DNA from 3 places in the Motilibacter aurantiacus genome. Region 2 is predicted to be linked to each of the others. Evidence: riboswitches for the same ligand, from Rfam matches in the RefSeq annotation. Region 2 holds a riboswitch; each other region holds the start of a gene.
What was found. A riboswitch is a leader RNA that binds a small molecule or an ion and turns the genes downstream of it on or off. The one in region 2 is predicted to bind cobalamin.
Positions count from the first base shown of each region.

Region 1 (9,926 bases), on a different contig from region 2:
AGGGCCGTGCGCTGGTGACGCAGGTCGTGCTGGCCTGCGTCGTCGCCGTCCTCGCCCGTCTCACCACGTCCGTGCGCGGCGCCCTGGCGCTGCTCGCCGTCGCCGTGGCCGCGGTCACCCCACCGCTGCTCACCGGGCACGCCGCGGGCGCCGGCAACCACATGCTCGCCATCTCCGCGCTGGTCGTCCACGTCGTCGCGTCGGTGCTCTGGGTCGGCGGGCTCGGGGCGCTGCTCTGGGTCTGGCGGCGCACGGCCACCGGCGCGCCGCTCGTCGCGGCCGTGCCGCGCTACAGCCGGCTGGCGCTGTGGGCCGCCGTCGCGGTGGGCGGAAGCGGCCTCGTGAGCGCGTGGCTCCGCCTCGGCAGCGTGGACGCGGCGCTGTCGTCGGCGTACGGCGGGCTGGTCCTGGAGAAGGCGGCCGGCTTCGCCCTGCTGGTCGCGCTCGGCGCCCGGATGCGGCTCGTCGTGCTGCCCCGGCTCGCGCAGTCGCGGGCAGCGTTCGCCCGGCTCGCCGCCGTCGAGGTGCTCCTCATGGCCGCCCTCGTCGGGCTGGCGGTCGCGCTCGCGCGGACGCCGACGCCGGTGCCGGTCGACGAGGGCCCGAGCTCCGCGCCGCTGCTGCGCTCGCTGCTCGGCTTCGACCCGCCGCCGGCGCCGACGCCGCTGCGATACCTGACCGAGTACCAGGTCGACGGGTTCTTCCTCACGTTCGTGCTGCTCGCCGGCGCCCTGTACGCCGTGGGCCTGCGCACGCTGCGCCACCGCGGCGACCCCTGGCCGGTCGGCCGGGCCGTCTCCTGGTACGTCGGGCTGGCGATCGTGCTGTACACGACCTGCGGCGGGCTCGCGGCGTACTCGCACCTGCTGTTCAGCGCGCACATGATGGGCCACATGGTGCTGTCGATGGTGGCGCCGATCTTCCTGGTGCTCGGCGCCCCGGTGACCCTGGCCCTGCGCACGCTGCCCGGGGGCCGCACCCCCGAGGAGCGTGGCCCCCGCCAGGCGCTGCTCGCGGTCCTGCACTCGCCGTTCGTCTCGTTCGTCACCCACCCGGTCGTCGCCGGCCTCATCTTCGTCGGCAGCCTGTTCGCGCTCTACTTCACGCCGCTGTTCGGCTTCCTGATGAGCAACCACGCCCTCGGCCACACGCTCATGGCGGCGCACTTCCTGGCCGCCGGGTCGCTCTTCTTCTACGTCCTCGTCGGCATCGACCCGGCGCCGCGCAAGCTGCCGTACCTCGCGCGGATCGGCGTGCTGTTCGCGGCCATGCCGTTCCACGCGTTCTTCTCGATCGCCGTCATGTCGACGACGTCGCTGCTCGCCGCGGACTACTACGAGGAGCTCGGGGACCCCTACGGCCGCGGCCTGCTGGACGACCAGCACCTCGGCGGCGGGCTCGGCTGGGGCCTCGGCGAGGTGCCCATCGCGATCGTGCTCATCGCGGTCTTCGTCGCCTGGACGCGCGCCGACGAGCGCGAGGCCCGCCGCACGGACCGGGCGGCCGACCGGGCCACCGCGCGCGGCGAGGAGGACGAGCTGGCGGCCTACAACGCCTGGCTCAAGCAGATGAACGAGCGCCCGCGCCGCTGACGGCAGCGCGACGCCCCGCCCGGGAGGGGTCAGGCCCCGCGGGCGGCCGCGAACACCGCGTCGATGGCGTCGGCGATGCGGATCGACTCCGCGATCTCGACGATGGTGTCGGCCTCGCCGCGGATCCGTGCCGAGACGGCCTCGAACATCAGCTGGTACGGGTCGACCGGGGCGAAGCGCTCGACGCGGTCGTCGACGTGCAGCTCGGCGACCTCGTAGCGGGAGACGAACGCGCTCTCGCGGATCGCCAGCCGCCCCTCGGTCCCCTCGACCACGACTTCCTGGACGTCCTGGCCCGACATGCCGAAGCGGACGTCGGCGGTGGTCCGCCCGAGCGTGAGCTGCGCCGTGCCGGCCAGGTCGACGCCGCTCGGGTGCAGCTCGAGCTCGCCGGATGCCTGCTTGAGGGGAGCGGCGCCCGCGGCCCAGAGCGCCGCAGACACGGCGTAGCAGCCGACGTCGTAGAGCGCGCCGCCGCCGCGGGCCGGGTCGTACCGGTAGTTCACGAGGTCCTCGGTCACGCCGCCGGTGAAGGTCGACGTCACGGACGTGACCTCCCCGAGCAGGCCGGCCTTCACCAGGGCCTCGGCCCGCCGGGTTCGGGGGTGCCAGCGGTACCAGAAGGCCTCGACCACGAGTTTGTCGGCGGCCTCGGCCGCGGTGGCCATGCGGCGTGCCTCCGCGCCGGACAGCCCCAGCGGCTTCTCGCAGAGGACGTGCTTGCCGGCCTCGAGCGCGCGCAGCGTCATGGGCAGGTGGGCGTCGTTGTTGAGCGCGATGTAGACCGCGTCGACGTCGGGGTCCTGCAGCAGGAGCTCGTAGTCGTCGTACGCCGACCCGGCGGGGCCGAGGCGGAGCGCCCGCCCGGCGTCGCGCGCCGCGGCCGCCTGCAGCCGTGCTCCGCGCGCCGCGTGCACGCACGGGGCGATGTTGCGTGCCATCGCGCCCGCGCCGAGGAAGCCCCACCGTACGTCGCCTGCCACGCGTGCTCCTTCGTCGTCGGGCCGAAGGCGCCAGTCTCGCGCACGCCCCCTCGCGCCGGCCGCACGGGCGGTGCGCCCGCCGAGGACGCGGAACGGCGGCCCTGCCGGAGCAGGGCCGCCGTCCGAGGGCGTGCAGGGGCTACTTGTCGGCCCAGTACGCCGCGGCGCTGACCATGGGCCACTCGCGCTCGGGGTCCGCCCGGTAGAGCGGGTTCATGGCGAACACCGTCATGCGGGAGGTGCCGGCGGTGTTGGTGCCGTGGGCCACGATCGCGCTGCCGCCGGCCGATGCCGACTGGGTGTCCTGCGCCCACAGGCCCGCGGCGAAGAAGCCGGACTGCGGCAGCCGCGCGTCGACGGTGAAGGTCGACGGGACGGCCGTGAGCCAGGTGGGCGGGTCCATCATCGCCGTGTCCCTGGCGGGGTACGCGCCGGTGATGACGCTGCTCGCGCCGCCGGTGTTGTCCCACCAGACGATGCCGCTGCGCCCGCCGCCGGTGCGCGCCGTCGCGGTCAGGCCGGTGACCTGGCCGCCGCTGGTCAGGAAGCCCGCGCCGGCCGTCCCGGCGCCGATGTAGCCGCCGCCCGCGGCGAAGAAGGCCGCGAGCCGCGCCCGTGCGGTGGCGTTCGCCGCGGTGTTGCCCGGGAACGCGGTGCCGGCGTTGAACACGACGTCGTAGCTGTCGAGCGGGTTGGTCGTGCCGTTGAGCATGGCGGTCGATACCGGGTTGGCGGTGAAGCCGAGGTTGCGCAGCGACCAGACGCTCTGGTCGAGGCTGCCGGTCAGCACGGCGATGCGCGGGGAGCGGTCGACGTCGTCCAGCGCCGGGACGCCCGCCGCCTTGACCGGCTGGAACTCGAGACCGGTCCGCTTCGCGAGCGCGTCCAGCGTCCGGCGAGCCTCACGGCCGGCCGGCAGGACGATCGAGCCCGCGGCGAGCGTGCCGGTCGTGGCCTGCACCGGGCCGAGGGCCAGCTTGGGGCGGAGCTCCCCGTCGGAGACGAGGTCGTTGAGGAACCGGACCGCCGTGGGGGAGTCGATCTCGAGCGCGTAGTAGTCGGCGCTGCCGCCCTGCACCCCGCCGCCGAGCAGGCTCGGCGTCCGGACCTTGTTCACCGCCGAGGGGAGGGCGGTGCCGCGCGGGACCGGGACGACGTCGGCGCCCCAGAGGTAGCCGTGGCTCCACGCGGCCGGGGACGCGTACAGCTGGTTGATCCGGTCGGAGATGTCGACGCCGATCGACAGCGCGGTGTCGGCGAGCCCGCGCCGCGGCTGGGCCAGCGGGACGACGTAGGAGCCGGCGGCGTAGGTCGTGTCGCCGTAGGTGTAGGGACGCGTCGTCTTCTGCACCTCGATGTCGTTGTAGAGCAGCCACTCGACCAGCCGGTTGGCCTCGGCCTCGCTGCGCTGCCCGGTGCCCATCGGGATGAGGTAGCCCTCGCCGTACTCGCCCATCCAGTTGTTGTCGACGTCGTACGGCGCCGGGCAGCACTCCGGCCGGGGCGCGTTGGTGTCGTTGCGGACCAGGATCTCGAGCTGGTCGTGGAGCATCGCGCTGCGGTTGTCCGCGACGAAGCCCATGGTCGACTCCACGACGACGACCTGCTGGTTCTTGGCGCCGATGCGGCCACCGCAGATGTCGAAGGGCGTCCAGCACATCTCGATCGTGGAGGCGTCGAGGCCGATCTGCTGGGCGTACATGCCGGTGTAGAACGGGCCCCAGTCGTCCCAGCCCTCGGCCTCGGCCGGGCCTGGGGGCCGCCCGTTGGCGCAGAGCCCGGTCGTCGTGCTCGGGAAGTCACCGTCGGAGCACCACTCGGTGACCGGGATGGTCGTCTCGAAGCCGGCGGCGTCCATGGCGGCGACGTTCGCGGCCACACGCGGCTGGTTCCACTTGATCCAGAGGTCGTACTCGACGCTCGGGTTGTGCGGCTTGGTCGTCCCCTCGATGAGGGCGGGGGCGACGTAGCCGTGCAGGTCGAGCAGCTCGGGGGCGAGCCACTCCTTCTGCAGGTCGATCGACGCGATCGTCTCCGGCTGCGTCTGGGACAGGTAGTCCCGGTTGAGGTCGAAGCCGTTGCCGTTCGGCCGCAGGCCGGTGACCCGCCCGTCCGGGTTCTGGATCGGGTTGAAGACCAGGACCAGGTGGTCCAGGGCGTGGTCGACCTCGGGGTCCTGGCCGTACGGCGTCGTCGCGTACTTCTCGATGAGCTCCATGGCGGCGTCGACGCCCTCGAACTCGTTGCCGTGGATGCCGCCCTGGATCACCATGGGCGTCTTGATCCGGGGGCCGGCCGCGTCGACCAGGTCCTGGGCCTTCGCCGGGTCCTCCAGCATCTGCTTGCGGACCCTGGTCCACGCCCGGTAGTCGTCGCGCTGCTGCTTGGTCTCCAACGCGTTGATGACGACGCCGTAGAGCGGGCGGCCGAGCGCGGACTCGCCGATGACCTCCACGGTCATGCGGCCGTTGCTCTGCGCGGCGATGCGCTCGAGGGTGCACCCGACGGCGTAGTACGGGATGTGCGGGAAGCTGCCGGCCGGGTCCCCAGGGGCCCCGGTGGGGAGGCTGGCGGCCGCGTCGGCGCTCGGGGTGCCGCACCAGGGCGGAGTGATGGCTGCCTCGGCCGGCTGCGTCATCGGGACCAGCAGCCCGGCGAGCAGCACGCCCGCCAGCAGCGGGAGTCGAACGGAACGGGCTCTCACGTGCCCGACCTCCTGGTGATGTTGTCCGGGGCCGCACGAGCGGCCGCAGCTGTTGGGGTGCCCGGGGGCGGGCGCGACGTGGGTCAGGGGCTTGCGCACTCACCCGGCGGCGGTGGCGGTCGCCCGATGCGTGCCGAATTCCTAGCCCGCAGGAATTGTCCCTGTCAAGGACGCCGCCGAGGCCGGAACGGCTGAAGCGCGAAGTAAAAGACACGTAACACGGTTCGCTCGAAGGGTCGCCGCCGCGAGGCCCGTCACCGCCCCGAGGGATCGCCGGGAGCGGCCTTCCCGCAGGAGGAAGGCCGTGGGCGCGCCCGGCAGGGGTCGAACCTGCGACCGTCGGATTAGAAGTCCGCTGCTCTATCCGCTGAGCTACGGGCGCTCGCGCTCCGTCAGGGTAGGCCCGGCCCCTTCTCGAAGCCCACCCGCGGAGCGACGGCACCGTCGGTCAGCGCCGCAGCCGCGGGGTCCGGGGCCCCGGCCGGCCCCTCGCCGAGCGACGCCGCAGCCGGGTCGAGCACCCGGGACAGGAACGTCCGGGTGCGCGCGTGCTGCGGGTTGCCGATCACCTGGTCGGGGTGGCCGTCCTCCACGACGACCCCGCCGTCCATGAAGACGACCCGGGACGCCACCTCACGGGCGAAGCTCATCTCGTGGGTGACGACGAGCATCGTCATCCCCTCCGCCGCGAGGCCGCGCATGACGGCGAGCACGTCGCCCACGAGCTCGGGGTCGAGCGCCGAGGTCGGCTCGTCGAAGAGCATGAGGTCCGGGCTCATCGAGAGCGAGCGTGCGATGGCCACGCGCTGCTGCTGCCCGCCGGACAGCTTCGCCGGGTACGCGTCGGCGCGGTCGGCGAGCCCGACCCGCTCGAGGTTGGCCCGGGCGACCTGCTCGGCCTCGGCCTTGCTGCGCTTGAGCACCCGGCGCTGGGCGATGGTGAGGTTGTCCAGCACCGTGAGGTGCGGGAAGAGGTTGAACTGCTGGAAGACCATGCCGATCCGGCGCCGGACCGCGTCGATGTCGACGTCGGGGTCGGTGACCTCGATGCCCTCGACGTGCACCGTGCCCGACGTGGGCTGCTCGAGCAGGTTGACGCAGCGCAGCAGCGTCGACTTGCCGGAGCCGGACGGCCCGATGACGCAGACGACCTCGCCCGCCTGGACCTCGAGGTCGATGCCCTTGAGGACCTCGTTCTGGCCGAAGGACTTGTGCACGTCGCGGATCGCGATGACGGGGGGACGGCCACCGGTCGCCGTGCGTACGGGGGTTGTCGCGGTCATCGTGCCTTCGCCTGCCTTGCCTCGAGCCGACGGGCCAGGTAGCTCAACGGGACGGTCAGGACCAGGTAGCAGATCCCGGCCACCAGCAGCGGGGTGCTGTTGAAGTTGGCCTGCGTGATCTCGCGGCCGTACTTGGTCAGGTCCTGCTGTTCGAGGGTCATGCCGAGCACGTAGACCAGCGAGGAGTCCTTCAGCAGCAGGACGAGCTCGTTGGTCAGCGGCGGGATGATGATCCGGAAGGCCTGTGGGATGACGATCGAGACCATCGCGCGGCCGGAGGACATGCCGAGCGAGCGTGCCGCCTCGGTCTGCCCGCGCGGCACGGCCTGCAGCCCGGCGCGGACCGTCTCGGCCATGTACGCCCCGGAGACCAGCCCCAGCGCCAGGGTCACCTGCCCGGTCAGCCCGCCGGGGATCTGCCAGCCCGGGAACGCGAACGGGACGCCGTACCCGATGAAGATGAAGATGATCAGGGCCGGCAGCCCGCGGAAGATCTCGATGTAGAGCCCGGCCAGTGCCCGGTACGCCCGGATCTGCGACAGCCGCATGAGCGCCAGCACGAGGCCCAGCAGCAGGCCGAGCAGGAAGCCGAACACGGTGTACTTGACCGTGTTGACCATCGCCGTCGTGATGACGTCCGGGAACATCTCCCGGGCCAGGTCGGTGTTGCCGAAGTTCTCCTTCAGCGTCCCCCAGTCGGCCAGGAACGCGAAGGCGAGCACCAGCGCGACCAGCAGGGCGTACTGGAGGCCGAGCGACACCCGGCGCCGCTGTCTGCGCGTCAAGCGGCGCGCGGGCGCGCTCGTCGTTGCCATCTGTGCTGCGTGCTCCTGTCAGCCAGCGGCCGGCGTGGCGGCCGCCGAGGGCACCTCGCCGATCCACTTGCTGTAGATCTCGTCGTACGTGCCGTCCGTGCGGGCGCCCTCGAGGACGGAGTTCACCACGTCGAGCAGGGCGGTGTTGCCCTTCTTGACGCCGAAGCCGTACTGCTCGCCGGTCTCGATGGTGGCCGAGATCTCGAAGTCGGCGTTGGCCGGGTCCTTGAGCCACTCGCTGACCACGGGCAGGTCCTGGATGGCCACGTCGGCCTGGCCCGCCTTGAGGGCGTTGAACTGCAGGTCGGGCGTACCGACCGACACCGGGTCCAGGCCGGCGTCGCGGGCGTACTTCTCGCCCGTGGTCGCCTCCTGGGAGGTCAGCTTCTTGCCCTCGGCCGCCTCGAGCGAGGTGATGCCACTGCCCTTCTTGGACAGCAGCGCCTGGTTCGCGTCGAAGTAGGGGTCGCTGAAGTCGATGCTCTGCTGGCGCTCCGGCGTGATCGTCATGCCGGCGGCCGCGATGTCGCACTGGCCGGCGTTCAGGGCGGCGCCGGACTGGATGCCGTCGAACCCGGTGTCGCGGATCTCCGTGGTGACCCCGAGCTGGGCGGAGACCAGGTCCATGAGGTCGACGTCCAGCCCCTGGACCTTGCCGTCCACGTTCGCCTCGAACGGGGCGTACGGCAGCGAGGTGCAGACGGTGAGCTTGCCGTCGCTGACCAGCTCCACGTCCGGCGTCGTCGGCGCGTTGCTGACCGCGCCGGTGGGTGCCGGGGCGGCCGGGGTGTCCGTGGTCTCGTCGTCGCCGCCGCCGCAGCCGGCGAGGAGAAGCCCCGCGGCGGCGACCAGGGCGCCCATCGTCGTCGTGCGCCGGCCGTTGCGAATCATCGTGCGTGTCCTCCAGAAGTTCAGGCGCGGCGAGGGTATCGGCCCGCCGGGCAGCAGGCAGATGGAACACGGTCGCTGCGGCAGGACAGTTTCGGCATTGTTACGAGATCGGGTCGCCACCGTGCGCCGAGGCTCCGTCACGCCCAGCGGCTTTGACGGGCTCGCCCCCGCATGATGGAGTAGCGGGCGAGGGTGGTGGAGGAAGCCGGTGCGACTCCGGTGCGGTCCCGCCACTGTGACCGGAGAGCAGACCTCCACGCAAGGCCCGGGCGGGAGCCCGCGGCCGTGCGCACCAGGGCCACGGCCGGCGACGGCGGGAAGGCCGGGGGCGAGCGTCGACCCGGGAGCCAGGAGACTCCAGCCCTCGGTGCCGGACCCGGCACCGACCGGCCGATCGAGGCGTGGACACCTCGGCGCGAGGAGGCTCTGCGTGCTCGCACGCCCACGTCCCGGGGCGCGTCCCTCTGTCGTGCTGCCCCTCGGCCTGCTGGCCGGCGCGGCTGTGGACCGCCTCGTGGGCGACCCCCGGCGCGGGCATCCCGTCGCCGCCTTCGGCCGGGCCGCCGGCGCGCTCGAGAGCCGGGTCTGGGCGCCGTCGCGGCTGCGGGGCTCGGCCTACGCCCTGGCCTGCGTGGGAGGGACGTACGCCGCGGCCCGGCTGCTGGACCGCCGGCTCGGCTCCGCCCCGGCTTCGCTCCGGCTGGCGCTCTGCGCCGCCGCGACCTGGGCCGTCCTCGGCGGCACCACGCTGCGTCGCGAGGCGAGCGCCATGAGCGATTCCCTGGTCGCGGGGGACCTGGGCGCCGCCCGCGCCCGGCTGCCGCACCTGTGCGGGCGGGACCCGTCCGCCCTGGACGCCGCGGGCCTGGCCCGCGCCACGGTGGAGTCCGTGGCGGAGAACACCTCCGACGCGGTCGTCGCGCCCCTCGTCTGGGGCGCGGTGGCGGGCGTGCCGGGCCTGCTGGCGTACCGCGCGGCCAACACGCTGGACGCGATGGTCGGGCACCGCACGCCCCGGCACGAGCGGTTCGGCTGGGCGGCGGCCCGGCTCGACGACGTCGCCAACCTGGCCCCCGCCCGGCTGACCGGCCTGCTCGCCGTCGCCGCCGCGCCCCTCGTGGGGGGCTCGCCGGCGGCCGCGTGGCGGGCGCTGCGCCGGGACGGGGCCGCGCATCCCAGCCCGAACGCCGGCCGCTGCGAGGCCGCCTTCGCCGGGGCGCTGGGCGTCCGGCTCGGCGGGCGCAACGTCTACGCCGGCCGCGTCGAGGACCGGCCCGAGCTCGGCGACGGCCCCGCGCCCGGGGTGGCCGACGTCGCGCGCGCCGCCCGGCTCTCGCTGGCCGTCGAGCGCGCTGCGCTGGCGCTCGCCGTCGGCGCGGCCGTCGCCCGGGCGTGCCTGCGGGGGTGGCGCTCGTGACCGGCGGCGGCCTGCTCGTCGCGGGCACGACCTCCGACGCGGGCAAGAGCGTCCTGACCGCGGGGATCTGCCGCTGGCTCGCGCGCAGTGGGGTGAAGGTCGCGCCCTTCAAGGCCCAGAACATGTCGCTGAACTCCTGGGTCACCGCCGACGGCGCCGAGATCGGGCGTGCCCAGGCGGTGCAGGCCGCCGCCGCCGGGGTCGAGGCCGAGGCCGCCATGAACCCGGTCCTGCTCAAGCC
Region 1 covers NZ_JAANNO010000003.1:362,170-372,095, reverse strand. The annotation lists gene G9H72_RS08015 (cytochrome c oxidase assembly protein) at 1-1,592, shown strand, start outside; gene G9H72_RS08010 (Gfo/Idh/MocA family protein) at 1,622-2,575, opposite strand; gene G9H72_RS08005 (M14 family zinc carboxypeptidase) at 2,715-5,279, opposite strand; tRNA gene G9H72_RS08000 (tRNA-Arg) at 5,589-5,661, opposite strand; gene G9H72_RS07995 (amino acid ABC transporter ATP-binding protein) at 5,672-6,562, opposite strand; gene G9H72_RS07990 (amino acid ABC transporter permease) at 6,559-7,377, opposite strand; gene G9H72_RS07985 (transporter substrate-binding domain-containing protein) at 7,396-8,268, opposite strand; cobalamin riboswitch at 8,468-8,625, shown strand; gene G9H72_RS07980 (cobalamin biosynthesis protein) at 8,699-9,685, shown strand; gene G9H72_RS07975 (cobyric acid synthase) at 9,682-9,926, shown strand, end outside.
Region 1: linked by a shared signal. The riboswitch ahead of G9H72_RS07980 (cobalamin biosynthesis protein) and the one ahead of G9H72_RS15515 (ABC transporter substrate-binding protein) in region 2 are both predicted to bind cobalamin.

Region 2 (9,926 bases):
GCCCGGGTGCCGACCACGCGGAAGGCGGACGGGTCGATGGTGGCGCCCTCGAGGTCGACCTTGGAGGAGTACTCGATCGCCACCGCGGTGATGAAGTGCCCCAGGGGCAGCGACTCGGTGATGATGTCGGCGTCGACCGGGCCGGGGCCAGCGGCCGACGCCGGCCCGGCCAGCGGCACCGCGGACAGCAGCGCGGCGGCGGTGAGAGCCCCGAGGGCTCGCAGCGTGTTCACATGTCACCTCGACGTTGAGGGAGGAGCGGACGCGACGGCCGGGGCCCGGCACCAGGCCCCGCCGAACTCGGCGGAGGGAGGGGCAGGTCGTGCGCGGGCGGAGTCGTCGCGCTGAACGTAGAGAGCCCGCGAAAGCGGTGTCAACCGTCCAGATCTGGACGAATAGGCGGATGCACGGCCTGGAGCCCCCGGCCGACCGCAGTGGCCGCCTGGGACGCGGACCCACCACCCCCACTGTGTAATCACGTGCGGGGAGCACCTCTGGAGAAGCGGGCCGGTGTCCGGGCCACTACCCTGGCGAGGACGTCGGCAACGCGCGCGCCGACCGCCCGCACGCCCTGCCCAGCCAGGGCGCGACGACGATGGGATGAGCTGCGTGACGAGGTCGGACGCCTCCCAGCCCGCCACGTACGACCCGGTCACCACTCTCGCACGGCTCGAGCGGCTCTCCTGGTTCGGCGGCGTCGCCCGGCGACGGTCGGCCGCCTCCGTGCTCGTCGGCACCCTCGTCATCGCGATCGTCACGGTCGTGGTCGCGACGGGCCTGAACGCCGCGGGGATGTCGCTCGTCGCCCCGTTGTGGACCCAACTGCTGGGCTGGCCCCTCCTCTACGCCTCCCGGTCCGAGCCCGTGCAGCGGTTCCTCGGCGGCGGGCGCCTGGACAACCGCGAATGGCTGCGGGCCGTGACCGGCAACGCCCTGTTGCTGTTCGTCATCCTCCCGACCGGCCTGTCATTCCTGCTGCCGCTGGGTGCGGTGATGATCGCGAGCGTCCACATCGGCTGGTCCGGCGCGCGGGCCTGGTGGGCCAACGCGCTGTCCGCCACCCTGACCACGGTCCTCGGCCAGGCCTGCGTGCACCTCGGCGTCGGCCCCGAGGGCGACTTCGTCGACAACGCGGACCTCGCCTCCGGGGTTGCGCTCATCCTGGGCCTCGCAGCCATCGCCAACATGGCTCTGGTCGCCGCCCGGCAGGAGGCCGACCAGTCCCTGATCGACGCGGAGCGCCAGGCCCGGCAGGAGGAGCTGCGCCACGCCGCCACGCACGACGCGCTGACCGGGGCGCTCAACCGGGCCGGCCTGTACGAGCGGCTCGGGACGGCCCTGCCCACCGCCGCGCCGGACCACGGGGTGGCGGCGCTCTACGTGGACCTCGACCGCTTCAAGCCGGTCAACGACCGGCACGGGCACGCGACCGGGGACCGGCTGCTGGCCGTGGCGGCCCAGCGGCTGAAGCGGGTGCTGCGCCCGCAGGACGCCCTCGCCCGGGTCGGCGGCGACGAGTTCGTCGCGGTGCTCGTCGGTGTGGGGGCCAACGCGGACGTCAGGGCGGTCGCCGCGCGCGCGGCCGCCGCCCTGCACGAGCCGTTCAACCTCGACGGGACCGTCGTCGCCGTCTCCGCCAGCCTCGGCCATGCCCTCACCCACGACCCCGCCACCACCGCCGACGAGCTGCTGGGCGAGGCCGACCGGGAGATGTATGCGGCGAAGGGCCGAGCCCCTGCGGCCCGGCCCCTCGCCGACGGGCCCCGTCGCTGACGCCCGCGAGCGGGCCGGGCACCCGCCGCTCGTCCGGCGGCGCGGGCACGGGCCGTCCGGTGCCCGAAGGCCTTCGGCTAGTTGAGCATCCGGGTCCCCGCAGGCAGCACGCCCCCGTTCACCACCTCGGCGGCAGCGTCCTGCAGCGCCGTGAGGGCGACGCGCTGGGTGAACGGGCCGGCAGAGACCCGGGCCACCCCGAGCTCCTGCAGCTCACGGGTCGGCAGCGACGCACCCGGGACGCTGATGACGCTGAGCTTCTGCGGGCCGAGGGCGTCGACGAGAGCGCCGATCTCCTCGCGCGCCACCACGCCGGGGACGAAGACCACCGGTGCGCCGGCCTCGAGGTACGCCTTGCCGCGCCTGATCGCCTCCGCCAGCGAGGCGGCCCGGTCGCTGCCGGCCGGAGCGCGGAGGAACGCGTCGGTCCGTGCGTTGAGCACGAACTCCACGCCCGCGTCCCGCCCGGCGCGCAGGACGGCCTCGACGTTCGCCACCGCCTCGTCGAGGGGACGCAGCTGGTCCTCGAGGTTCCCGCCGACCGCACCGGCTGCCAGCGCGCGCCGCGCGGTCTCGCCCGCGTCGCCGTACCCGGCCTCGAAATCCATCGTCACGGGGAGGTCCACCGCTCGGCAGATGCGCCGGACCATGTCGAGGTGGAGCTCGAGCGGGATGTTCTCGCCGTCCTCGTAGCCGAACGTGGCGGCGATCGAGTGGCTGGCCGTCGCGAGGGCGCCCACGCCGGGCACGCCCGCCACGACGCGGGCGGACACCACGTCCCAGACGTTCGCGAGCACGAGGATGTCGGGCGCGGTGTGCAGGTCGAGGAGGGTACGGGCCTTCGTGGGGAGATCGGTCATGGGAGCCTCTGTATCGCGGCGGGCCCGGTCGCGCAAACGAGTTGCGTCCCTGCGTGACTGCGGCCACGCCGGCTCGTCACAGCACTCGTCGGGTGCGACACCGAGGAGGAGGATCTTTCGTGGGCAAGCTGGTCGTGGTCGAGAACATGTCGCTGGACGGGGTGGCCCAGTCCCCGGGACGCGCGGACGAGGACCCGCGTGACGGCTTCCAGCGCGGTGGATGGGCGTCCACCTGGTTCGCCACCGACCCGGAGGCGGCCCGGGCCGCGATGGGCGGCCGGCACGAGACGACCGCACTGCTGTTCGGCTCACGAACCTACCTCGACCTGGTCGGCCACTGGCTCTCCACGCCCGGCCCGAACCCCTTCGCCGACATCCTCCGCTCGATGCCCAAGCACGTCGTCACCTCCACCCTGCCCGACCCGCTGCCCCACCCCAACTCGCACGCGCTGCGCGGCGACCCCGCCGTGACGGTGGCCCGCCTGAAGGACGAGGCCGCCGGCGAGATCGTCGTGCTGGGCAGCATCCGCCTCGTCCACGCGCTGACCGCCGCGGGCCTCGTCGACGAGTACCTGCTCACGGTGCTGCCGGTCGTGCTGGGCGGCGGGCTGCGGCTCTTCGACACGGTCCCCGTCGAGCTGGAGACGGTAAGCAGCAGCACCTCGCCGCGCGGGGCGGTGACGGCGACGTACCGCCCCGTGCGGCGCGGCTCCTGACCGTCCGCTCTTCGGGCCGTCAGCCCCGGCCGGCACGGAACCGGCGCTTCGCCGCGTACATCGCCTGACGAGCGGGACGGACAGGCAGGCCTGGACGCCCAGCCGGTCGGCCGTCGCGGCGACGGCGGGCCACCTGGTGTCCCTGCCCAGCGCCAGGGACTCGACAGGGGCGCATGCCGGCCGTCGCGTCGCGGCAGGGCCCCTCCTGCCGCTCGTCCTGCTCCAGCTCGACGCCTCGTCGCTCGTCTCGTGCACCGCGTCCGACCGTGAGCCGTTGACGGCCACCACCCCGACGTCCAGCGGAGCGTGGGCGTGCGGCACACAATTCACGACCCGTACGAGAAGGCGACGGCGTTCCTGGGACTTCCGGGGGGAGCCACCCCGGCCACGGTCCTCGAGGTACTGCTCGTACGCCGCGGCGCGCGCCCGCTCAGTGCGCGTGCGCTCCGAGGGCCGCTCCCGGGTTGACGCCGGCCAGCAGCTCGCCCAGGGCCGGGTCCTGCAGCTCGTAGTACGCCACGCGGCCCTCCCGCCGGACCGAGACCGCCCCTTCGGCGCGCAGCAGGCGGAGCGCCTGCGACACGGCGGTGGGCGTCATGTCGACGGCCACCGCGAGGTCGGACACGCACACCGGGCCGGCGCGGGAGATCGCCAGCAGCAGCGCCAGCCGACCGGGGTCCGCGACGAGCGCGAAGCGGGCCGCGGCGCGGCGCACCCCGTCCCGGTCCCCCACCGCGGCGATCGCCGCACAGGCCCGGTCGGCGTCGATGACGGAGCCGGCGGCAGAGGCGGGCACGAGGTGCACCGGGCCATCGTGCCAGGCAGCCCCACGGAGACATCTGTCCGCCTGCTCACACTTGCAGTCGAAGCAGCAGCCTGGCTAGGGTCACCCCGCCGCGGTGCTCGGGAAGCCGGTTCGATGCCGGCGCGGCCCTCGCCACTGTGATCGGGAAGCTCGTACGCCGTTGCCTCCGGGCAGCCACTGGGCGCTCATGCGTCCGGGAAGGTGGCGCACGCGCGTCTCACCCGTCAGCCAGGAGACCGGCCGCGGCACGGAAGAAGCCCGTCCACGAGGTGCTGGAAGGCGGTCCGCGGAAGCGTGCCCACTCATCGGTCGACTGCTACACGTATCGCCGCCGCAGCGTTCGCCCTGGCGTTCGCCCTGGCCGGCTGCGGCTCCGACGACGGCGCCGCCCCGGTCGCGGCCGCGCCGTCGCCCCCGCCGGCCGGCCCGGCAGCCGTGGACAACTGCGGCGTCGAGGTCGCTCCCCCGCAGGCGCCCGACCGGGTGGTCACGATGAACCAGGCGGCGACCGAGGTCATGCTCACGCTCGGGCTGGCCGACCGCATGGCGGGGACGGCGTACCTCGACGACGACGTCCTCCCCGAGCTGGCCGCCGACTACGCGAAGGTACCTGTGCTGGCGAAGGAGTACCCGTCCCGCGAGGCGTTGCTGAAGGCCGAATCTGACTTCGTGTACGCGTCCTACCCGAGCGCCTTCGAGGCCGATGCGGCGGGAAGCCGCGAGGAGCTGGCGCGCCTCGGCGTGGTGTCGTACCTCTCCCCTGCCGCCTGTGCGGACCGCGACGACGCCGATCCGCTGACGCTCGAGGACGTGTGGGACGAGATTCTCGAGGTGGGCACCGTGTTCGGCGTCCGCGACCGCGCGGAGCAGGTCGTCGCCGCGCAGCGGGCGACGGTCGAGAAGGCACGGGCCGGCCTGCGCAGCGCCGACCCGCTGCGGGCGCTGTGGTGGGACGGCGGCACGGACGCCCCGAGCGCCGGCGCGTGCTGCGGCGCCCCCGGAATGGTGATGGCGGCGCTCGGCGTCACCAACGTGTTCGGGAGCCTTCCCGGCGGCTGGGCCGACGCGTCCTGGGAGGCCGTCGTCAAGGCGGGACCGGACGTGATCGTGCTCGTCGACGCCTCCTGGGACACCGCCGCGTCGAAGCGGGCGTTCCTCGAGTCCGACCCGGTCACGCGCGAGCTGCGGGCCGTGGCCGAAGGCCGGCTCGTGACGGTTCCCTTCTCGGCGACCACCCCCGGGGTGCGCAACGCCGACGCCGTCGCCGAGCTGAGCGCCTCGCTCGCCGCGCTGCCGAGCGAGTGACAGCGGTCGAGGCGCGGCCGGGCACCCACCGGCTGGTACCCGGCGTCCTGGCCGCTCTGCTGGTCGGGTCGGCGATGTACGCCGTCACCGCCGGGCAGGCCGGCCTCTCGGTCGGCACCGTCTGGGACGTCCTCGCGCGCCACCTGGGGCTCGGGGACACGCCCGTCTCCCCGCTGCACGACGCCGTGGTCTGGGAGCTCCGGCTGCCGCGGGTGCTCACCGCAGCGGCGGTCGGGGCCGGGCTCGCGGTAGCCGGGGCGGTCCTGCAGACGCTGACCCGCAACCCGCTCGCGGAGCCGTACCTGCTCGGCGTCTCCTCGGGTGCTTCCCTGGGCGCCGTCCTCGTGCTGGTCGCCGGCGTCGGGGGCGGGGTGGTGTCTCTGACGGCCGGGGCCTTCGCCGGCGCGGTGTCCGCGTTCGTGCTCGTGCTCGCGCTCGGGTCGGTCGCTGGCCGCATCACCCCGGCCCGCATGGTGCTCGCCGGCGTCGCGCTGGCGCAGCTGTGCGCCGCCACCCTGTCGTTCGTCGTCCTCTGGGTGGCGAGCCCGCACGCCACCCAGAGCGCGCAGTTCTGGCTCGCGGGGTCGCTCACCCGCAGCAGCTGGGGGTACGCCGGGGCGTGCGCGGCCGTGCTGGCCGGCGTCCTGCTGATCTGCGCCTGGAACGCGCGGTCGCTCGATGCGCTCGCGTTCGGCGAGGACGCGGCCACCGGGCTGGGGGTGCCGGTGCAGGCGCTGCGCTGGCTCCTGCTGGTCGCCGTCGCCCTGCTGACGGCGGTGCTGGTGTCGGTCAGCGGCAGCATCGGCTTCGTCGGCCTGATCCTCCCGCACGCGGCCCGTTTCCTCGTCGGCCCCGGGCACGCCCGGCTGCTGCCGGTCGTGACGCTCGCGGGGGCGCTCTTCCTGCTCTGGATGGACACGCTCGCGCGCGTCGTCTTCGCCCCGCGCGAGATGCCGGTGGGCCTGTTGACCGCCCTGCTCGGCGTGCCCGCCTTCCTCGTGCTGCTGCGGCGTGCGGAGCTGCGCTCGTGACGGCCGGCACCGGCCTCGTCGTCGACCGGGTGTCGTGGTCGGTCGGCGGACGGCTGGTCGTGGACGGCGTCGACTGCACCGTGCCTGCCGGCACCGTGACCGGGCTGCTGGGCCCCAACGGCTCGGGCAAGACCAGCCTGCTGCGCATCGTCGCGCGCCTGCTGGGGCAGGACGCGGGCTCCGTGCGGCTCGACGGGGAGGACGTGGCCGGCATCCGGCGGCGCGACCTCGCCCGTCGACGCGCGATCGTCGAGCAGCAGGCGACCACGGACCTGTCGTTGCGGGCCCTCGACGTCGTCCTGCTGGGGCGGACGCCGCACCGGGCGCCGTTGCAGGCCGAGAGCGGGCGGGACCGGGAGATCGCCCGCGCCGCCCTCGCCCGGGTCGACCTCGCCGGCTTCGAGGACCGCCGCTGGCACACGCTGTCCGGCGGGGAACGGCAGCGCGTCCACCTGGCCCGCGCCCTCGCCCAGCAGCCGCGGCTGCTGCTGCTCGACGAGCCGACCAACCACCTCGACGCGGGCCACCAGCTGCAGCTGCTGTCACTGGTCCGCGGCTCGGGGCTGACCGTCCTCGCGGCCCTGCACGACCTGCAGCTCGCGGCGATGTTCTGCGACGCGCTCGTCGTGCTCGCCCACGGCCGGGTCGTGGCGGCCGGGCCGGTGGACGAGGTGCTCACCCCCCACCTGGTGCGCGAGGTCTACGGGGTCGGGGCGACGGTCGTCGTGCACCCGCGGACCGGACGTCCCGCGCTGCTGCTGGACCCGCCCGAGGTGGCGACGTGAGCGGCGGGCGCCGCGTGCTCCTGCTCGGCCGGGCGCACCACGACCTGCGGGCCGTCGAGGCGTTGCGGGCGCTCGCCGCCCGGGCGCAGGCGCACGCCGGTGTCCCCGTCACGGCCTGCTTCCTCGACGGGGCGGAGCCGTCGCTGCACGCCGCGCTCGACGGCTGCGTGCGCCACCGGGCCGCGGAGGTCGTCGTGGTGCCGGCGACCGCCGACGGCTACCTCGCCCAGTGGGCCGCGCGGGCACCGGCGCACTGGCGGGAGCGAGCCGGCGCGGACGGCCCTCCGGTGCTCGTCGCCCCACCTGTCGCCGAGCAGCCGGGCATGCTCGAGGCCCTCGCATCGGCGGTCGCCGGCGCAGCCGAGGCACCGCCGGTCAGCCCGGCTGGGTTCCGCAGCCCTGCCTGGACAGTCCTGCCGCGGCCGCGCACCCACCTGCTGCTCTGCCGCGGGCCGCGCTGCACCGCGTACGGCAGCGGTGACGTGCTGCGTGCGCTGTCCCAAGTGACGAGGGATCGCGGCATCAGCGAAGTCGAAATCATGATCACGCCGACAGGCTGCCTCACGCCGTGCAACCTCGGGCCGCTCGCGGTGGCCTACCCGGTCGGGCGCTGGCACACGGGGCTCTCCCCCGAGCAGGCCGCCGCCGTCGTCGAGGAGTGCCTGCCACCGCGGGAGCAGCCACCGGCCGCCTCGGAGGTCCCGGGACTACCCGGGCCCGTGCCCGGACCAACAGGGCAGAGGGACGAGCTCCGGCCCGTCCCGCGCCCGGACCGCCGAGCAAGGGATGTCTCATGTCTGTCGACGCCCGCGGGCCCGCCCGGCCCACAGACGCCCAACAGACCGCGCCGTCGGCGGGCGCCGGCGCGCGCTCCTCGAGCTGGTGGAGGCAGCTGCTCCTGCGCTGGCACTTCCACGGCGGCTTGCTGATACGCCGACTTGCCGGTGGCCGCGAAGCTCGCGCGCTGGGGCATCGACGCGCACATGGGCTCGTTCGGGGTCGTCAACCAGGTGCTGCTGGTGGCGCTCGCCATCGGGCTGCTCTGCATGATCGTGTGGGGCTACCGGATGTGGTGGCAGCGCCGGCCCGACCTCGCGGGCACGTTCGCCGTCGGGCGGCCGGTGCCGCGGGGTGCGCTGCGCTCCGCGCCGCTCCCCGCGGTCGTCGCAGTCGTCGTGATGGGGGCCGCCATCGGGTGGTTCCTGCCCGTCCTCGGGGCCAGCCTGCTCGCGTTCGTGGTGCTCGACCTGGCCCTGGCGGCGCGACAGCGGAGCTCGGCCGGCAGGCGCTGACCCCCGTCCCCCACCCCTTGTCGCGCTGATCATGCACGACCTCGCTACTTCTCCCCAGGTGGACAGCTGACCCGGTGGTGATGATCAGCGGGGGACGTGAGGTGGGGGGCGCGGGGCACCGGCAGATGAGAGACCGCTCATGCACGGCTCACGGACGTCTCACGGGCCGTGGCCAGAGTTCTCGGCATCCGGGCAGCAGACCCGGGGAACCCAGGAGGACACATGGCACGGTCCGGTCTGTTCGCCGCGCTCCAGCCGGCGCGCACCAGCTCCCGTCGCGACACCACCAGCGCCCCGAAGCGGCGCCGGCGCGTCGTCCGCCGCCGCCCCCGTCGTCGCACCACGACCTGACCCGTCCGTACCCACCCCGCCGGGAGGCGGCGGCACCCCGCCGCCTCCCGGCCCGGACGGCTGAAGGACAACTCGTGAGAAGTGCGCTGTGTACGTGGATGGCACGGCGACTGCTGCCGCTCGGGGAGGGGCTCGGCCTCGTGCCGGAGACGCCCCCGGTCCCGTTGCGGCAGGTCGTACGCCGGTTCTGGCCCGACGTCCGCCCCTACCGGCTGCAGCTGCTGCTGGGGCTGGCCTGCCTGGCGGCCGTCCCCGCGGTGCAGGCCGCGGAGATCTGGCTGTTCGGCGCGCTCGTCGACGAGGTGCTCGTCCCGCGCGACTGGGGCCCGCTGCCGCTCGTCGTGGCGCTCTTCGTGGGGCTCGCGGTCCTCAGCGGCGCGCTCTCCTTCTTCGACGACTACCTCGCCACGGCGGTCGGGCAACGGATGCTGCTGCGCCTGCGGTGCCGGCTCTTCGCCCACCTGTGCCGACTGACCGGGGACGTGCTCGACCGCCGGCGCCTCGGCGACCTGCTGGCCCGGCTCGGCGGCGACATCGCCGCCATCGAGACGCTCATGGTGGCCGGCACCGCCCAACTGGTGAGCTCGGTCGTACGGCTCGGGCTGTTCACCGCACTCCTCTTCGTGCTCGACTGGCAGCTGGCCGCCGTCGCCCTCGTCGTCGCGCCCGCCTTCTACGTCGCGGCGCGTGCGTTCGCCCGGCTGCTGCGGCGCGCGTCCCGCGCGAAGCGCCGCGCCTCGGGCGAGCTGCTGGCGGTGGCCGAGGAGGCCCTGTCGAACGCCGTCCTGCTGCAGGTCAACGACCGGGCGGATGCCGAGGTGGCGCGCTACCGCAGCCAGGCCGACGCCGCGCTCCGGGCCGAGCTCTCCGCCGCCCGCGTGCGAGCGCTCTTCGGCCCGGTGATCGACCTGTTCCAGCTCGCCGGGGTGCTCCTCGTCATCGCGCTCGGCGCGCACGCGCTGATCCAGGGCCGGCTCAGCCTCGGCGAGCTGCTCGCGTTCCTCACGC
Region 2 covers NZ_JAANNO010000009.1:15,691-25,616, forward strand. The annotation lists gene G9H72_RS15490 (cellulose binding domain-containing protein) at 1-233, opposite strand, end outside; gene G9H72_RS23095 (GGDEF domain-containing protein) at 610-1,773, shown strand; gene G9H72_RS15500 (isocitrate lyase/PEP mutase family protein) at 1,851-2,633, opposite strand; gene G9H72_RS15505 (dihydrofolate reductase family protein) at 2,753-3,349, shown strand; gene G9H72_RS21820 (ArsR/SmtB family transcription factor) at 3,780-4,154, opposite strand; cobalamin riboswitch at 4,230-4,413, shown strand; gene G9H72_RS15515 (ABC transporter substrate-binding protein) at 4,449-5,459, shown strand; gene G9H72_RS15520 (FecCD family ABC transporter permease) at 5,534-6,490, shown strand; gene G9H72_RS15525 (ABC transporter ATP-binding protein) at 6,487-7,275, shown strand; gene G9H72_RS15530 (CbiX/SirB N-terminal domain-containing protein) at 7,272-8,204, shown strand; gene G9H72_RS15535 (PepSY domain-containing protein) at 8,220-8,567, shown strand; gene G9H72_RS22500 (hypothetical protein) at 8,790-8,918, shown strand; gene G9H72_RS15540 (ABC transporter ATP-binding protein) at 9,017-9,926, shown strand, end outside.

Region 3 (9,926 bases), on a different contig from region 2:
TCGGCGCAGGCCAGGTCCTGCACGTAGTCCAGGTCCGCACTGGCGTGCACGACCCTCTCGACGACGGCCCGCGTCAGCGGCGGCAGGCCCGAGGTGTCGACCCGGGAGCGCAGGATCGCGTACGACTCCTGCTCGATGGGGTGCACGGTGCGGGTTCCGGGGCGGCTCATCGCATCCACCGGTACCCGCGCGGGGTCACCATGCGGCCGCCCACCATCCGGGTGTTGCTGCTGCCGACGAGCACGACGGAGTACATGTCGACGTCGTCGGGGTCCAGCTGCGCGACGGTGGTCAGCAGCACCCGCTGCCCGTCCCGCGTCGCGTTGCGCACGACGCCGACCGGCGTGTCCGGCGGCCGGTGCCCGGCCAGCAGGCCGATCGCCTTCGGCAGCTGCCAGTCCCGGGCCCGGCTGCGCGGGTTGTAGAACACGGTCACGAAGTCGCCCTCGGCCGCGGCGCGCACGCGGGCCTCGATCGCCTCCCACGGCGTGTGCAGGTCCGACAGGCTGATGTACGCCGCGTCGTGCCCGAGCGGCGCGCCGAGCAGCGCCGCGGCGGCCAGGGCGGCCGTGACGCCGGGGACGCCCACCACGTCGATGTCGTGACCGGCGACGTCGAGGGCCGGGCTGGCCATGGCGTAGACGCCGGCGTCGCCGGAGCCGATGAGCGCGACGGCATGGCCCTGCCGAGCCTGCTCGACGGCCAGCCGGGCACGGGCCTCCTCGTCCCCCAGGCCGGAGACGAGCACGCGCGTGCCGGGCCGCAGCAGGTCGCGGACCTGGTCGACGTACTGGTCGAGCCCGACGACGACGGAGGACCGGGCCAGCTCGGCGACGGCCCGCGGTGTGACGAGGTCGCGCGCCCCGGGGCCGAGCCCGACCAGCGCGAGCCGGCCGCGCGGGCGGTGCCGTGCGACTGCCGCAGTCGACATCGCTGATTTGCGCTTCGGCACGAGCAGCTCGGCCGTGCCTCCGGACAGCGCCGCGGCCTCCGCGACGCTCGGGGTGCCGACCTCCTCCAGGACGACCGAGCTCGGGTTGGGCACGTCCACCGCGGCGAGAGCGGCGGCGGGGTACGTCACCAGCGGCCAGCCGCGCAGGCGTGCGGCCTCGACGATCCCGGCCTCGTCGGCCTTGAGGTCGACGGTCGCGAGGTGCCGCACGGAGGCGGCCGAGACGCCGGCCTCGGCCAGCGCCGCGTCGACGAGGGCGAGCACCTCGTCGGCCGGGACACCGCGGCTGGCCCCGACGCCGACCACGATCGACGGCGGGCGCAGCACGGCGGTGGCGGCGGACGGCTCGACGACGCGGTCGGTCACGAGGAGGGTGGCGTCCCCGCTCGCGTGCGGGTCGACGGCGAGCGCCGGCAGCGGCCACGTCGCGTCGGCCTGCAGCCGGACCGGGTCGCCGTCCAGCAGCGCACGGCTCACGGCCGCGACGGCGCCCTCCACCGGCCAGCCGAGGGTGTCCAGGCCAGGGATGCCCGTGGCGTCGGTGGCCGTGGTGATGACGGGCGTCGCACCGAGGGCGGCGGCGACGCGCTCGGCCAGGGCGTTGGCGCCGCCGCCGTGCCCGCCCACGAGGGCGACCGCGTGCCGGCGCGACTCGTCGACGCACACGACGCCCGGGTCGCTCGCCTTGTCCTGCAGCAGCGGGGCGACGAGCCGCACGGTCGCGCCGACGGCGAGGAAGGCGACGATGCCGTCGCACTCCCGCCACGCTCGGGCGAGCGCCTCGGCGGCGGCACCGTCGTAGCGGCGGGCCTCCTCCGGCCAGGCGGCGGCGAGCTGCGCGGCGGCGGCCCGTCCGGCGGCGGTGACCGCGACCAGGCCGATCACAGCCGCTCCCCCCACACGAGGAGCACGGGGTTCTCCGCGGCGAGCCTGGTGGAGCCGTCGGGCAGCGCCCGCATGCGGGACGACTGGAGCAACGTGCCGTCGACCGCGTACCCGCCGCCCGACAGCGCATCGCGCACCGGCGCGAGCCGGTCGACCGCGGCGAGGGCCGCCACGACGCGGGCCGGCTTGCGGCGCGCGCAGGCGGCGACCACGTCGGGGCCTCCCCCTCCGACGAACACGGCGTCCGGGTCGGGCAGTGTGTCGAGGGCCGCCGGTGCCGAGCCGGCGACGACGTCGACGCTGACGCCGTGACGCCGGGCGTTCGCGTCGACCCTGCGGCACTGGTCCGCGTCGCGCTCGACGGCGACCACTGCCGCGCCGAAGCGGGCGCACTCGACGGCCACGGACCCGCTGCCCGCCCCGACGTCCCACACGAGCAGGCCGGGACGGGGCGCGAGCCGCGCCAGGGCCAGCGCGCGCACCTCGGCCTTGGTGACCATGCTGTCGCGATGGGCGAACTCGGATTCCGGAAGAGCCCAGGCGTCCGGGGCGGCCGCCCGGGGCCAGGCCGAGCCGACCCGGGTCGCGAGCCGCTCGTCGTCGAGCACCAGGGTCACGTTGGGGTCGGCCCAGGCCCGGGCGGTGTCCTGCACGCTGATCGCGGTCACCCGCTCCTCGTCCGTGCCGAGCCGCTCGCAGACCACCATGCGGCGCGCGGTGGCACCGAGGGCGGCGCCGATCTCCGCCGGCCCCGCGCCCGGGCCGGTGAGCACCGCGACCTTGGGGTGGGCGCGGCAGGCGTTCACCGCGGCGGCCAGGTCGCGGCCGTGCGCGGAGACGACGAGGGCGTCGTCCCAGGGCAGCCCGACGCGCGCGAAGGCCAGCGCCACGGACGACACCCCCGGGAGCACGCGCGGGTCGAGCCCGGCCTCGCGCAGCGCGCGCACGATGCCGAAGAACCCGGGGTCGCCGCTGGCCACGACGACGGCCTCGCCGTCGTGCCGGGCCAGCTCCTCGACCGCCGGCGACAGCGGGCCCATGACGACGGTGCGGGCCGTCGCCGGCACGGCGACGGCGTCCAGGTGACGGCGCCCGCCGACCACCAGGGTCGCCCCGGCCAGTGCGCGCGACGCGTCCGCGCCGAGGGGGGAGCCGTCGTACCCGACGACCGTGACCGTGCCGGTCACGGTGCTCCCTCGCCGGCCTGCCGGGACGCCCGGAGCGCCCGCCGCGCCTCCGGGTCCGCCCTGCGGAACCCGTGGAAGTGCCCGGGGTGGTAGAGGTGGGAGCGCGTGCCGCCCGCGGTGAGCGCGGGGCCGACGAGGAAGAGCGTGTGCTTCCAGAGCTTGTGCTCCTTGACCGTGTCCTCGAGCGTGCCGACCGTGCACTGCACGACGAGCTCGTCGGGCCAGGTCGCCTGGTAGGCGATGACCACCGGTGTGTCCTCGCTGTAGCCGCCCTCGAGCAGCTCCTCCTGCAGCTGCCCCGAGCGGGCCGCGGACAGGAAGAGCGCCATCGTCGTCCCGTGGCGGGCGAAGTCGCGCGTCTCCTCCCCGGCGGGCATGGGGGTCTTGCCTCCCCCGAGCCGCGTCAGGATCACCGACTGGGCGACCTCGGGAATCGTCAGCTCGCGCTGCACGATCGCTGCCACTGCGCTGAAGGCGCTGACTCCGGGCACGATCTCGGTCTCGAGGCCGAGCTCGCGACAGCGGTCGAGCTGCTCCTGGACCGCGCCCCACAGTGCCGGGTCGCCGGAGTGGATGCGGGCGACGCGCAGCCCCTCGGCGAGCGCGCGCTGGTAGAGCGGCAGCACGCCCTCCATCGGCAGCTGCGCCGAGTCGACGACCTCCGCCCCCTCGCGCACGTGCTGCAGGACGTCCTCGTGAACCAGGCTGGCGGCCCAGATGACGATGTCCGCTTCGCCTATCGCGCGCGCGGCGCGGAAGGTCAGCAGGTCCGCGGCGCCCGGCCCGGCGCCGACGAAGGTGACCTTTCCCCGGCTCACAGCTTCCCTCCACGTCCGGTGTGACGACGGGCCGGCGCGACCACCGTCGACAGGTACGGCGCCTCGACGCCGTGCTCGACGTCGGCCAGCGGCCGGACGTCCTCGTCGGGCAGGCCCATCGCGGCCCCGAAGACCGCGTCGTCGAGCCGTCCGGCGGCGCGCAGCGCCTCGACGACCGCCGGCAGGTGGCGGCCTCCCTTGTAGGCGACCACCGTGTCGAAGCTCGCCAGTGCCGCTTCGTAGGCCGGCAGGCCCGCGGTCAGCGGCAGCAGCGCCAGCGACTCGGTCCCCTCGCAGAGGACCGTGCCGCTGCGGGACGCGAGGTCCTGCATCGCGGTGATGCCGGGGACCGTGCCCACCTCGACCCCGGGCACGAGCGTGCGGACGGTCGCGGCGAGGTAGGCGAACGTCGAGTAGACGTTGGGGTCCCCGATGGTCGCGAACGAGACGGTCGAGGCCCCCGACGCGAACGCGTCGGCGACCGCGCGGCCCGCCGCGTCCCACGCCTCCTCGCGCCGCGCGGTGAGCCCGCCGCGGTCGCTGAGCGCGAAGACCGCCCGCCGCACCTTCGACGCGTCGACGTGGCGGCGCACGACCTCCTCGGCCCGTCCCACGACGTCGTCACCCATGACCGGAACGAGCACGACGTCGGATTCCTGCATCACGCGTACTGCTTTGACCGTGACCAGCTCCGGGTCGCCCGGCCCCACGCCGACACCGACCAGCCGCGGGGTCATGCAGCGGCCTCGACGCGGGCGGCGAACTCGGTGAAGCGGCGGGCGAGCTTGGGGGCGCCGGCCCAGTGGACGTGCAGGTACGACGCGTGCACGCCGCCCTGCACGAAGCCCTCGGAGGAACCCGCGCGCCACTGCCACGCGGGCAGCTGCCCGGCGGGCGGGCTGCAGGCGGTGCGGTGGAACTCGTGCCCCCGCACGCGCTGCCCCTCGACGGCCAGCGAGTTGTCGCTGACCGCGACGGCGTCCCGGTAGCCCAGGGTCAGGTTGCCCGTCATCCGGGCGTCGATGTCGAGCACGCCGCACATCGGCTGCCCGTCCAGGGCCTTCGCGAGGTAGAGCAGCCCGGCGCACTCGGCGGCGACCGGCGCCCCCGACGCCGCGAGCCGCGACACCGCCGCCCGCAGCTGCTCGTTCGCCGAGAGCTCCGCGGCGTACATCTCGGGGAAGCCGCCGCCGACGACCAGGCCGGCGGTGCCCTCGGGCAGGGTCTCGTCGCGCAACGGGTCGACGTGCACCACCTCGGCCCCGGCGGCGGTCAGCAGCTCGGAGGTCTCGGCGTAGGAGAAGGTGAACGCGGCCCCGGCCGCGACAGCGATGCGGGGGCGGCCACCGGCCGGCTCCCCGATCGCGACTCGCGGGTCCCAGGGCGCGTCGCTCAGCCCTCCCGCGCTGCGCGCCACCTCGAGGACGCCCTCGAGGTCGACGCAGGCCGACACCAGCTCGCCGAGCGCGCGCACCGTCGCGACCGAGGCCGCGCTGCGCTCGGCGACGGGGACGAGGCCCAGGTGGCGCGAGGGCGCCGAGATCGCGTCCGAGGGCGGCAGGCACCCCAGCACCGGGACGCCGATCTCCTCGAGCGCCTGGCGCACGATCTCCTCGTGCCGCTCGGAGCTGACGCGGTTGAGGATGACCCCGCCGATGCGGACGTCGGGGTCGAACGTCGCGAACCCGTGCACGAGGGCGGCGGCGGACCGCCCCTGCGCCTTGGGGTCGACGACGAGGACGACGGGCGCCCGCAGCAGCTTGGCGATGTGCGCCGTCGACGCCAGCTCGCCGTGGCCGGTCGCGCCGTCGTACAGGCCCATCACCCCCTCGACGACCGCGAGGTCGGCACCGGCGGCGCCGTGCAGGAAGAGCGGCACCATGCGCTCGGGGCCGCAGAGGTAGGCGTCGAGGTTGCGCCCGACCCGCCCCGCCGCCAGCCCGTGGTAGCCGGGGTCGATGTAGTCCGGGCCGACCTTGTGCGGCGACACGGCGAGCCCGCGGCTCGCGAACGCCGCCAGCAGCCCGGTGGCCACCGTCGTCTTCCCATGGCCGCTCGACGGCGCCGCGACGACGAAGCGCGGGACGGATCCGCTGCTCACCACTCGATCCCCCGCTGCCCCTTCTGGCCGACGTCCATCGGATGCTTCACCTTCGTCATCTCCACCACCAGGTCCGCGGCCTCGACCAGCCGTGGGTCGGCGTCCCGTCCGGTGATGACCACGTGCTGGGCCCCGGGGCGGTCGCGCAGCGTCGCCACGACGTCGTCGACGTCGACCCAGCCCCACTTCATGGGATAGGTGAACTCGTCGAGCACGTAGACCTTGTACGCCTCCGCGGCCAGGTCGCGCTTGACCTGCTCCCAGCCCTCACGGGCGTCGGCCGCGTGGTCCTGCTCGGAGCCGGCGCGCTGGATCCACGACCAGCCCTCGCCCATCTTGTGCCAGGCCACCGGGGCACCCTCGCCGGTCTGCTCGTGCAGCCGCCCGAGCGCGCGGAAGGCGGCCTCCTCGCCGACCTTCCACTTCGCCGACTTCACGAACTGGAACACACCAATCGGCCATCCCTGGTTCCAGCCGCGCAGGGCGAGGCCGAAGGCAGCAGTCGACTTCCCCTTCATCTCACCGGTGTGGACGACGAGGAGGGCACGGTTGCGGCGCTGACGCGTGGTGAGGCCGTCGTCCGGGACGCTCGTGGGCTTGCCCTGCGGCATCAGGCCGCTCCGCGCACGTCGCGCACGAGCCCGGCCAGCGAGTCCGCGGCGAGCTCCTCGAGCCGGATCGCCGGGCCGCCGAGGCGGGCGGCGAGCTCGACGGCCAGGCCGAGGCGTACCGGCCCCGACTCGCAGTCCACGACGACGCTCGCCACGCCCTGGGCCGCGAGCAGCCCGGCGGCCTGCGCCGGGTCACCCTTCGTCGTCTGCCGGCCGTCGGTGACGACCACGAGGAGCGGCCGGCGCCGCGGGTCCCGGACCCGCTCGACGCGCAGCACGTCGTGGGCCCTGAGCAGCCCGGCGGCCAGCGGGGTGCGGCCGCCGGTCGGCAGCGCCTCGAGCCGCGTGGCCGCTGCCTCGACCGACCACGTCGGCGGGAGGGCCACCTCGGCACCGCGCCCGCGGAACGTCACGAGCCCGACCTTGTCACGTCGCTGGTAGGCGTCAAGCAACAGCGAGAGAACGGCGCCCTTGACCGCGCCCATCCTTTGTCGAGCTGCCATCGAGCCCGAGGCGTCGACGCAGAAGAGCACGAGGTTGGACTCGCGCCCCTCGCGGACAGCCGCGCGCAGGTCGTCGCGCGCGAGCACCAGCCCCCGGCCCACGCGGCCGCGGGCGCGCTGCTGCGGGGCGGCCGCCTGAAGGGTCGCGGGCAGGTGCAGGGCGGTGACCTTGCCGGCGGGCCGCTGCGCCCGGACGGTGCGCCCTCCGCTGCCGCGCGTCGCCGACCGACGGCCCGCCACCCCCTCGCCCACTCCGGGGACGTGGAGGGTGCGCACGCGGTACGGCGCGGTCGCGGTGGCCACGGGCTCGGGCGTGGCCGGGGCGGCGGCGTCACCGGCCGACTCACGCTGATCATGAGGCTTTCCGCGCGACACGCCGGTGTCGCCGCTGAGATCCCCATGATCACCGCTCGCGGCGGAGCCGGGGGGCGGGGCCGGAGGTGTCGGGGACGAGGGGGTGGCCTCGGGGCCCGGCGCCGCACTGTCGGGGCCGGCCCCCGGCGGGGGCGCCGCGCCCGACGCGTCCACGCCCCCACCGGGCCCGTCTTCGTCCGGCCCGTCGTCGTCCGGCCCGTCGTGTTCCGGGCCCTCGGGCGAGCCCTGCTGGGCCGCGTCGAGCGCGTCGTCGAGCGCGTCCTCGTCCAGCCCGGGGGCGTCGAAGGGGTTGCGGCGGCGGCGGTGCGGCAGCGCGAGCAGGGCGGCCTGGCGGACGTCCTCGGGGAGCACCTCGTCGCGGCCGTGCCACGCCGCCAGGGCGACGGCGGTCCGTGCCGTCACCAGGTCGGCGCGCAGCCCGTCGACGTCGAAGGCCGCGCAGACGGTGGTCACCTGGCGCAGGGCGGCGTCGGACAGGACGACGTGCGGCAGCCGCTCGCGGGCGGCGACGATCCGCGCGGCGAGGGCGGCGTCCGCCGAGACCCACCGGGCGGCGAACGCGGCGGGGTCGGCCTCGTACGCCAGCCTGCGGCGTACGACCTCGGCCCGCTCGCCCGGCTCGCGGGTGGCGCGGACCTCCACGGTCAGCCCGAAGCGGTCGAGCAGCTGCGGGCGCAGCTCGCCCTCCTCCGGGTTCATGGTGCCGACGAGCAGGAAGCGGGCGGCGTGCGACACCGAGACCCCCTCCCGCTCGACGTGTGCGCGTCCCATGGCGGCGGCGTCCAGCAGCAGGTCGACCAGGTGGTCGGAGAGCAGGTTGACCTCGTCGACGTAGAGCAGGCCGCGGTGCGCGGCGGCGAGCAGCCCCGGCTCGTACGCCTTGACCCCCTCAGCGAGCGCGCGCTCGAGGTCGAGCGAGCCGACGACGCGGTCCTCCGAGGCCCCCACCGGGAGCTCCACCAGAGCGGCGGGCCGGTGCGCGCCGGGGACGCCGGGCTCGTGCGGCCCGTCGGGGCAGGCGGGGTCCGGCGCGGCCGGGTCGCAGGAGAACCGGCAGCCGGTGACGACGGCGACCGCGGGCAGCAGCGCGGCGAGCGCGCGCACGATGGTCGACTTGGCGGTGCCCTTCTCGCCGCGGACGAGCACGCCGCCCACCGCCGGGGAGACGGCGTTGAGCAGCAGGGCCAGCCGCAGGTCGTCGAGGCCGACGACGGCGGAGAACGGGTACTGGGTCGAGGCGGGCGCGGCGGTCATCGCCGCCGCCCCGACAGCGTGACGCGCATGCCGCGGTTCCTTCCCTCGGGTTTCCACGCCCGAAGTTCCGGTCGGCGACGGCGGGAGTAATCCTGGCTTCCGGATCGGCGCGCGGCCCCGGCCTTCCAACCGCCGGAGCGACCGTGGCCGTGCGTGGGGCCTTGCTCCCCGGTGACAGTGGCGGGACCGCGCCGGAATCGCACCGGCTTCCTCCACTGCCGTCGCAGTGCAGGGGCATCCTATGCGTCCGCCCGACCGCCCCCCGGCTGCCCGGCCGCCCCCCGTCCGAGAGCGGGCACCTCGTGGGCGTCCAGCGGCGAGAGGGTGCCCTCCTGCCGACGCGCCGCGGGCCACCCGAGGGGCTGGCGCGGGAGGCAAGCGGCCGACGGGGCCCGCTGCGGCAGGCTGTGCCCGTGGACACCCTCGACGCGGGCGACGCGCAGCACGCCCTCGAGCTCGCCGGGATCGTCGCGTTCGCGCTGTCCGGGGCCACGCTGGCGATCCGCAAGGGCTTCGACGTCGTCGGGATCGTGCTGCTCGCGCTGCTGACCGCGCTGGGCGGCGGGGTGATCCGGGACCTGCTCATCGGCGCCACGCCACCGGCGGCCTTCCGCGACCTCGAGCTGCTCGTCCTGCCCGTCGTCGCCGCGCTGGTGGCGATGGTCGCGCACCCGCTGATCAACCGGGCGTTCCGCGTGGTGCTGCTGCTCGACGCGGCGGGGCTCGCGCTCTTCAGCGTGACCGGGACCCTGCTCGCGAGCGAGGCCGGCCTCGACCCGGTGCAGGCGGCGTTCCTCGGGGTGGTCACGTGCGTCGGCGGCGGGGTGCTGCGCGACGTGGTCGCCCGCGAGACCCCCGTGCTGGTCCGCGCCGACAGCGACCTGTACGCCGTCCCCGCCGCGCTCGGCGCCGGGCTGGTCTCCACGCTGGAGAATCTCGGGGCCTACACGCCGACGGCCGGGCTGCTCGCCGCGTCGGCGGTCTTCCTGCTCCGTGTTGCGGCGATGGCGTTCGACTGGCGCGCCCCGGTCGCCCGGCAGCCGGCGGCTACGCCCCGCGCGCGCCGGCCCCTGCGCAGGCGGCCGGGGCGGCAGCCCCGTCGGGGGCGGTAGCGAACTCCTCGGCCAGCGGGGCCAGGACGGCATCCACGGAGGCGAGCGTGGCGGCGTCCCACTGCCGCCACCCCCCTCCGTGCGGAGTGCAGACGTGCCCTTCGTGCATCAAGGTTCGCCGGTCGGCA
Region 3 covers NZ_JAANNO010000003.1:339,760-349,685, forward strand. The annotation lists gene G9H72_RS07885 (precorrin-8X methylmutase) at 1-170, opposite strand, end outside; gene cobJ (precorrin-3B C(17)-methyltransferase) at 167-1,837, opposite strand; gene cbiE (precorrin-6y C5,15-methyltransferase (decarboxylating) subunit CbiE) at 1,834-3,024, opposite strand; gene cobM (precorrin-4 C(11)-methyltransferase) at 3,021-3,842, opposite strand; gene cobI (precorrin-2 C(20)-methyltransferase) at 3,839-4,579, opposite strand; gene G9H72_RS07910 (cobyrinate a,c-diamide synthase) at 4,576-5,943, opposite strand; gene cobO (cob(I)yrinic acid a,c-diamide adenosyltransferase) at 5,940-6,554, opposite strand; gene G9H72_RS07920 (putative cobaltochelatase) at 6,554-8,686, opposite strand; cobalamin riboswitch at 8,749-8,924, opposite strand; gene G9H72_RS07925 (trimeric intracellular cation channel family protein) at 9,100-9,798, shown strand; gene G9H72_RS07930 (sulfotransferase family protein) at 9,734-9,926, opposite strand, start outside.
Region 3: linked by a shared signal. The riboswitch ahead of G9H72_RS07920 (putative cobaltochelatase) and the one ahead of G9H72_RS15515 (ABC transporter substrate-binding protein) in region 2 are both predicted to bind cobalamin.